Regions from separate parts of the Streptomyces sp. NPDC001941 genome, predicted to be linked through region 2. Evidence: predicted binding sites of a transcription regulator. Region 2 holds the regulator's gene; the other holds the start of a gene.

Region 1 (4,052 bases), on a different contig from region 2:
ACTACTTCAAGCGGATGCGGGACCGGGGCGTGGCCCTGCACAACCACACCCTCAACCACCGCTACATGCCCGGCCTGTCCTACACCGCGCAGAAGCACGAGATCTGCGACCAGCAGGCCAACATCGAGAAGCGGTACGGCAAGCGGCCCCCGCTCTTCCGCCCGCCCTACGGCAACTACAACCAGGACACCCTGCGCGCCGCCAAGTCGTGCGGGGTCAAGGCCGTGCCCCTGTGGGCCGCGGAGGCGTTCCCCGACCACATGGAGTGGCGCGAGTGGGACCGTGACCTGCACCCCGGCGACATCGTGCTCACCCACTTCCGCGGCCCCGGCGACTGGAAGGGCACCATGCCCGACATGATCCGCCGGGTGATGAAGACGATCACCGACAAGGGCTACGCGGTGGCCCGCCTGGAGGACTACGTATGAGACGCGCGCCCCGGCTGCTCGCCGGTGCCCTGGCGGCCGGAGTGCTCCTCGCCTCCGCCGGGTGCGCCGCCCCGGTCGACCCGATCGAGCGGCTGGGGCGCAAGGCCGCGCAGAAGGTCCGCCAGGTGCGGCCCGGGGCGGGGCCGCCCGTGGCCGCCGCCGCGTACCGCACCTGGGGGCTCGCGGCCCCGCTGGCCGCGCCACCGCCCGCGCGCCGGGCGGCCGGGCTGCCGTACGTGGTGGACCGGGTGCCCACCCGCGACCGGGTCGTCTTCGTGACCTACGACGACGGCGCCGAGCGGGACCCGGCCTTCGCGCGGATGGTCGGCGAGCTTCGCCTGCCGATCAGCATGTTCCTCACCGACAGCGTGGCCGCGCCCGGCTACGGACACTTCGACGCGCTGCGCCGGTCCGGCGGGGCGAGCGTGCAGAACCACACGGTGGGCCACCGCCACCTGCCCGGACTGTCGTACGCGGACCAGCGCGCGGAGATCTGCGGCCAGCAGGACCGCCTGGCGGCCCGCTTCGGCGCCCGGCCCCGGCTGTTCCGGCCGCCCTACGGCGCGTACGACGCCACGACACTGGCCGCGGCGCGCTCCTGCGGGGTGGAGCGGGTGGTGCTGTGGCGGGCGGCGATGCAGATCCACGACCTGCGGTACGCGGACGGGGAGGGGCTGCGCCCCGGCGACATCGTGCTGGCGCACTTCCGGGGGCCGGACGAGCTCAAGGGCAGCACGCTGCCGCAGATGACCACGCGCATGCTGCGCCGCATCCAGGAGCAGGGCTTCGCGGTGGCGCGCCTGGAGGACTATCTCTGAGCCGCCCTGGGCAGCACCTCTGAGCTGCGCGGGAGCCCGGCGCGCCGGAGGAACGGTCGAGGACGTCACGCCACGGGGCGGTGAATTGGCACTCCGCTTGACCGAGTGCTAATCGCGGACATAGTCTCGGGCCTGGCACTCACCACTGGAGAGTGCCAATAGCGCGACGGGCAGGTCCGGCACCCGCGACGACGGATCGACCTGGTCGCCACCCAGACAGTTAACCCCGTGAGATCTCCGAAGGGGGAGGTCGGATCGTGACGACCGCCAGCTCCAAGGTTGCCATCAAGCCGCTCGAGGACCGCATCGTGGTCCAGCCGCTCGACGCCGAGCAGACCACGGCCTCCGGCCTGGTCATCCCGGACACCGCGAAGGAGAAGCCCCAGGAGGGCGCCGTCCTCGCCGTGGGCCCGGGCCGCTTCGAGAACGGCGAGCGCCTTCCGCTCGACGTCAAGGTCGGCGATGTCGTGCTGTACAGCAAGTACGGCGGCACCGAGGTGAAGTACAACGGCGAGGAGTACCTCGTCCTCTCGGCTCGCGACGTGCTCGCGATCATCGAGAAGTAATTCACCCGAAGCAGAATGCTTTGAGCCGCGCCCCTGGCCCCCGCTGAGAATGCCGGGTGCGAGGGGCGCGGTTCGTTTCACCGGCGATGGGCGGCCGCAGTCGCGGCCGAGGATCGCAATCGAGAGGACTGACTCAGCCCCATGGCGAAGATCCTGAAGTTCGACGAGGACGCCCGTCGCGCCCTCGAGCGCGGCGTCAACAAGCTTGCCGACACGGTCAAGGTGACGATCGGCCCCAAGGGCCGCAACGTCGTCATCGACAAGAAGTTCGGCGCCCCCACCATCACCAACGACGGTGTCACGATCGCCCGCGAGGTCGAGATCGAGGACCCGTACGAGAACCTGGGCGCCCAGCTGGTGAAGGAGGTGGCCACCAAGACCAACGACGTCGCCGGTGACGGCACCACCACCGCCACCGTCCTGGCCCAGGCCCTGGTCCGCGAAGGCCTGCGCAACGTCGCCGCGGGTGCCTCCCCGGCCTCCCTGAAGAAGGGCATCGACGCCGCCGTCAAGGCCGTCTCCGAGGACCTCCTCGCCACCGCGCGCCCGATCGACGAGAAGTCCGACATCGCCGCCGTGGCCGCGCTGTCCGCCCAGGACCAGCAGGTCGGCGAGCTCATCGCCGAGGCCATGGACAAGGTCGGCAAGGACGGTGTCATCACCGTCGAGGAGTCCAACACCTTCGGCCTGGAGCTCGACTTCACCGAGGGCATGGCCTTCGACAAGGGCTACCTGTCCCCGTACATGGTGACCGACCAGGAGCGCATGGAGGCCGTCCTCGACGACCCGTACATCCTGATCCACCAGGGCAAGATCGGCGCGATCCAGGACCTGCTGCCGCTGCTGGAGAAGGTCATCCAGGCCGGTGGCTCCAAGCCGCTGCTGATCATCGCCGAGGACGTCGAGGGCGAGGCCCTGTCGACCCTGGTCGTCAACAAGATCCGCGGCACGTTCAACGCCGTCGCGGTCAAGGCCCCCGGCTTCGGCGACCGCCGCAAGGCGATGCTGCAGGACATGGCCACCCTCACCGGTGCCACCGTCATCGCCGAGGAGGTCGGCCTCAAGCTCGACCAGGCCGGCCTGGACGTGCTGGGCACCGCCCGCCGCGTGACGGTCTCCAAGGACGACACCACCATCGTCGACGGTGGCGGCAACTCCGAGGACGTCGTGGGCCGCGTCGCCCAGATCAAGGCCGAGATCGAGGCCACGGACTCCGACTGGGACCGCGAGAAGCTCCAGGAGCGCCTCGCGAAGCTGGCCGGCGGCGTGTGCGTGATCAAGGTCGGCGCCGCCACCGAGGTGGAGCTGAAGGAGAAGAAGCACCGTCTGGAGGACGCCATCTCCGCGACCCGCGCCGCGGTCGAGGAGGGCATCGTCTCCGGTGGTGGCTCCGCCCTGGTGCACGCCGTCAAGGTCCTCGAGGGCAACCTCGACAAGACCGGCGACGAGGCCACCGGTGTCGCCGTGGTCCGCCGCGCCGCCGTCGAGCCGCTGCGCTGGATCGCCGAGAACGCCGGCCTCGAGGGCTACGTCATCACCGCCAAGGTGGCGGAGCTGGACAAGGGCCAGGGCTTCAACGCCGCGACCGGCGAGTACGGCGACCTGATCAAGGCCGGCGTCATCGACCCGGTCAAGGTCACGCGCTCCGCCCTGGAGAACGCCGCCTCCATCGCCTCCCTGCTGCTCACGACCGAGACCCTGGTCGTCGAGAAGAAGGAAGAGGAGCCGGCGGACGCGGGCCACGGCCACGGTCACTCGCACTGACGCGTAGCCAGGCGCACTGACGCCACGAGGCCCGGTGCCCCCGTCGCGGGGGCACCGGGCCTCGCCCGTTCTCGGCGTACGGCCTACTGGGGGCCGTACTTGCGCCCGGCCCGGGAGCTGAACCCGCCCAGCAGCCCGCGCGGCGCCAACTTCACCACGCCCATCAGCGCCTTGTAGCGCGGGTCGGGCACCGACAGGGACTTGCCGCGCGCCAGGTCGGCCAGCGCCTCCGAGACCAGCTTGTCGGCGTCCAGCCACATCCAGCCGGGGATGTTGTCCGTGCCCATCCCGGCCCGCTCGTGGAACTCCGTCCGTACGAAACCGGGGCACAGGGCCATCAGCCGCACCCCGCTGCCCGCCAGGTCGCGGGCCGCGCCCTGGGTGAACTGCACGACCCAGGCCTTGGACGCGCCGTAGGTGCCGCGCGGCACGAAGGCGGCCACCGAGGCCACGTTCACCACGCCGCCCCGGCCCCG
Region 2 (4,052 bases):
CGGGTACGCGGAAGGGCCCCGCGGCGGCTGCCGCGGGGCCCTCCGGGAGACGAGCGGTGGGTCAGCGCCCGTTGAAGGCGTCCTTCAGGCGCGAGAACAGCCCCTGCTGCCCCGGCTGGAACTGGCCGGTGGGCCGCTCCTCGCCGCGCAGCTTCGCCAGCTCGCGCAGCAGCCGCTCCTGCTCCGGGTCCAGCTTGGCCGGCGTGGTCACCTCGACGTGCACGATCAGGTCGCCCCGGCCGCCGCCGCGCAGGTGCGTGACGCCGCGCTCGTGCAGCGGGATCGACTGCCCGGACTGGGTGCCCGGACGGATGTCGACCTCCTCGACGCCGTCGAGCGTCTCCAGCGGCACCTTGGTGCCGAGCGCGCCCGCGGTCATCGGGATGGTGACGGTGCAGTGCAGGTCGTCCCCGCGCCGCTGGAAGACCGCGTGCGGCAGCTCGTGGATCTCCACGTACAGGTCGCCGGCGGGGCCGCCGCCGGGGCCGACCTCGCCCTCGCCCGCGAGCTGGATGCGGGTGCCGTTGTCGACGCCGGCCGGGATCTTCACGGTGAGCGTGCGGCGCGAGCGGACCCGGCCGTCACCGGCGCACTCCGGGCAGGGGGTCGGCACGACCGTGCCGAAGCCCTGGCACTGCGGGCACGGCCGCGAGGTCATGACCTGGCCCAGGAAGGACCGGGTGACCTGCGAGACCTCGCCCCGGCCGCGGCACATGTCGCACGTCTGCGCCTGGGTGCCGGGCGCGGCGCCCTCACCGGAGCAGGTGGTGCAGACGACGGCCGTGTCGACCTGGATGTCCTTGGTGGTGCCGAAGGCCGCCTCGCCGAGCTCGACCTCCAGGCGGATCATGGCGTCCTGGCCGCGGCGGGTGCGCGAGCGCGGGCCGCGCTGCGAGGCCGTGCCGAAGAAGGCGTCCATGATGTCGGAGAAGTTGCCGAAGCCACCGGCGCCGAAGCCGCCCGCGCCCCCGCCGCCGTTCGCCGACAGCGGGTCGCCGCCGAGGTCGTAGACCTGCTTCTTCTGGGGATCGGAGAGGACCTCGTAGGCCGCGTTGATCTCCTTGAAGCGCTCCTGCGTCTTCGGGTCCGGATTGACGTCCGGGTGGAGTTCGCGGGCGAGCCTGCGGAAGGCCTTCTTGATCTCGTCCTGGGACGCGTCGCGGCGCACGCCGAGTACGGCGTAGTAGTCCGTGGCCACTTACGACTCCGCCAGGATCTGTCCGACGTAACGTGCCACTGCGCGTACCGCTCCCATCGTTCCGGGGTAGTCCATGCGGGTCGGTCCGACCACGCCTAGTTTGGCGACGGCCTCGTCGCCCGAACCGTAGCCCACCGCGACGACCGACGTGGAAGTCAGTCCCTCGTGGGCGTTCTCGTGCCCGATGCGCACGGTCATGCCCGAGTCCTTGGCCTCGCCCAGCAGCTTGAGGAGCACGACCTGCTCCTCGAGCGCTTCGAGCACCGGCCGGATCGTCAGTGGGAAGTCGTGTCCGAAGCGGGTGAGATTGGCGGTGCCGCCGATCATCAGCCGCTCCTCGTGCTCCTCGACCAGGGTCTCGAGGAGCGTGGCGAGCACCGCCGAGACGGTGCCCCTGTCCTCCTGCTCGAAGGACTCGGGCAGGTCCTGGACCAGCTGCGGGACGTCCGCGAAGCGGCGCCCGACGACCCGGCTGTTGAGCCGGGCCCGCAGGTCCGCCAGGGACGTCTCGCCGAACGGCGCCGGGCAGTCGACCAGGCGCTGCTCGACCCGTCCGGTGTCGGTGATCAGGACCAGCATCAGGCGCGCGGGGGCCAGCGAGAGCAGCTCCACGTGCCGCACCGTCGAACGGGTCAGCGACGGGTACTGCACGACGGCGACCTGCCGGGTCAGCTGCGCCAGCAGCCGGACCGTGCGGCCCACCACGTCGTCCAGGTCCACGGCGCCGTCCAGGAAGTTCTGGATCGCCCGTCGTTCCGGTGTGGACAGGGGCTTGACCCCCGCCAGCTTGTCCACGAACAGGCGGTAGCCCTTGTCCGTGGGGATCCGGCCCGCGCTGGTGTGGGGCTGGGCGATGTACCCCTCCTCCTCCAGCGCGGCCATGTCGTTGCGCACGGTCGCGGGCGAGACACCGAGCTTGTGGCGCTCGGTCAGCGCCTTGGAGCCGACCGGCTCCTCGGTGCCCACGTAGTCCTGGACGATGGCGCGCAGGACTTCCAGTCTGCGTTCACTGAGCATCGCGCACACCTCCAGTGGTCGTTCGCCTTCGCCGCTTTCCTTGGCACTCGCCCTGTTCGAGTGCCAGCGGGCCCCGGCCAGTGTACGGCGGCCGGGATCGCTCGTGGCAAGGCGGCCGGCCACGCTACCGCGCGCGGCCCCGGTCGTTGCCGCTAGCGTCGTCGCATGGACGTGCGATGGGAAGGGGCGGGCTGGGAACGGCTCGCGGCGGGGGTCGGCAGGCGCAGGCTCCCTGGCTGGGACGCCACCGCCGGCCTGGTGGCGGGGGGCACGGGGGTGCTGCTGTACGACACGGGGTCCTCGCTGCGCGAGGGTTCGGAGCTGCGGGCGCAGGCACAGCGGCTGACCGGCCGCAAGGTGACCCATGTCGCACTCAGCCACCCCCATTTCGACCACGTGCTCGGCACCGCGGCCTTCTCGGGGGCGCAGGTGTACGGCGCTGTGGGCGTCGACGAGCTGATGCTGCGGGAGCGCGAGGTGCTGCGCGAGGACGCGGTGCGCCAGGGCCTGGCGCGGGACGCGGCGGAGGAGGCGGCGGACGTGCTGGTGGTGCCGCGCCACCTGGTCAGCGGGGAGACGACGGTGGACCTGGGCGACCGCAGGGTGCTGCTGGCGAACGTCGGCCCCGGCCACTCGGGGCACGACCTGGCGCTGTTCGTGCCGGGCGGGCCGGGGGAGCCGGAGGTGGTGTTCTGCGGGGACCTGGTGGAGGAGTCGGGCGAGCCGCAGGCGGGCCCGGACGCGCTGCCCGCGCGCTGGCCCGACGCGCTGGACCGGCTGCTCGCGCTGGGCGGGGAGGACGCGGTGTACGTGCCCGGGCACGGGGCGGCCGTGGACGCCGCCTTCGTCCGCCGTCAACGCGATGAGCTGGCACGGCGCTTCGCGGTGTCATAACGTCACGCGAATGCGCAGCTACGACCCCGACCTGACCCCGCCCTGGAAGAAGACGGCCCCCGCGCCGGAGGTCCCCGCGGACCGCGACCTCGTCGTCGAGGAGGTCACGACGGGCTTCTGCGGTGCGGTGGTCCGCTGCGAGGCGGGCACGGTGACGCTGGAGGACCGCTTCGGCAAGCACCGGGTGTTCCCGCTGGAGCCGCGCGGCTTCCTCCTGGAGGGCCGGGTCGTCACCCTGGTCCGCCCCGCCGCCCCGGCCCCGGTCCGCCCCACCCGTACGGCCTCCGGCTCGGTCGCCGTCCCCCAGGCCCGCGCCCGGGTCGCCCGCGCGGGCCGCATCTACGTGGAGGGCCGCCACGACGCGGAGCTGGTGGAGAAGGTGTGGGGCGACGACCTGCGCGTGGAGGGCGTGGTCGTGGAGTATCTGGAGGGGGTCGACGACCTGCCCGCGATCGTCGCGGAGTTCGCCCCGGGCCCGGACGCCCGGCTCGGCGTACTGGTGGACCACCTGGTCCCCGGCTCGAAGGAGTCCCGGATCGCGGCCCGGGTGACGGGCGCGGACGTGCTGGTGGTGGGCCACCCGTACATCGACGTGTGGGAAGCGGTGAAGCCGTCGTCCCTGGGCATCCCGGGCTGGCCGCGGGTGCCGCGCGGGGAGGACTGGAAGTCGGGCGTGTGCCGCGCCCTGGGCTGGCCCCCGAACACGGGCGCGGCCTGGCAGCACGTGCTGTCCCGGGTGACGTCCTACAAGGACCTGGAACCGGAGCTGCTGGGCCGGGTGGAAGAGCTGATCGACTTCGTCACGGGCACCGGCGAGGAGTGAGCATCCCCGTCACGGACGGCGGTGCGGCCTGGCTCCCTTGTAGGTGCCGAACCCGCTCGTGTCCAGCTCGATCCCGAACGGCTCCAGCGCCAGGGGCTCGCCGAACTTGGTGATCTGCTG

The links. Region 2 encodes HrcA, which represses chaperone genes, less so after heat shock. Its sites were predicted from a motif close to TTNGCACTCNGNNNNNCNGAGTGCNAA; they were not measured.
Region 1: the regulator HrcA is predicted to act here: its motif matches at 1,332-1,358, upstream of groES (co-chaperone GroES).

The regions. Positions count from the first base shown of each region.
Region 1 covers NZ_JBEOYE010000091.1:14,884-18,935, reverse strand. Annotated here, with positions in the region: gene ABT160_RS37810 (polysaccharide deacetylase family protein) at 1-428, shown strand, start outside; gene ABT160_RS37805 (polysaccharide deacetylase family protein) at 425-1,246, shown strand; gene groES (co-chaperone GroES) at 1,504-1,812, shown strand; gene groL (chaperonin GroEL) at 1,954-3,576, shown strand; gene ABT160_RS37790 (SDR family NAD(P)-dependent oxidoreductase) at 3,660-4,052, opposite strand, start outside.
Region 2 covers NZ_JBEOYE010000001.1:144,582-148,633, reverse strand. Annotated here, with positions in the region: gene dnaJ (molecular chaperone DnaJ) at 62-1,198, opposite strand; gene hrcA (heat-inducible transcriptional repressor HrcA) at 1,199-2,215, opposite strand; gene ABT160_RS00580 (MBL fold metallo-hydrolase) at 2,381-3,109, shown strand; gene ABT160_RS00575 (DUF3097 domain-containing protein) at 3,120-3,932, shown strand; gene ABT160_RS00570 (Uma2 family endonuclease) at 3,942-4,052, opposite strand, start outside.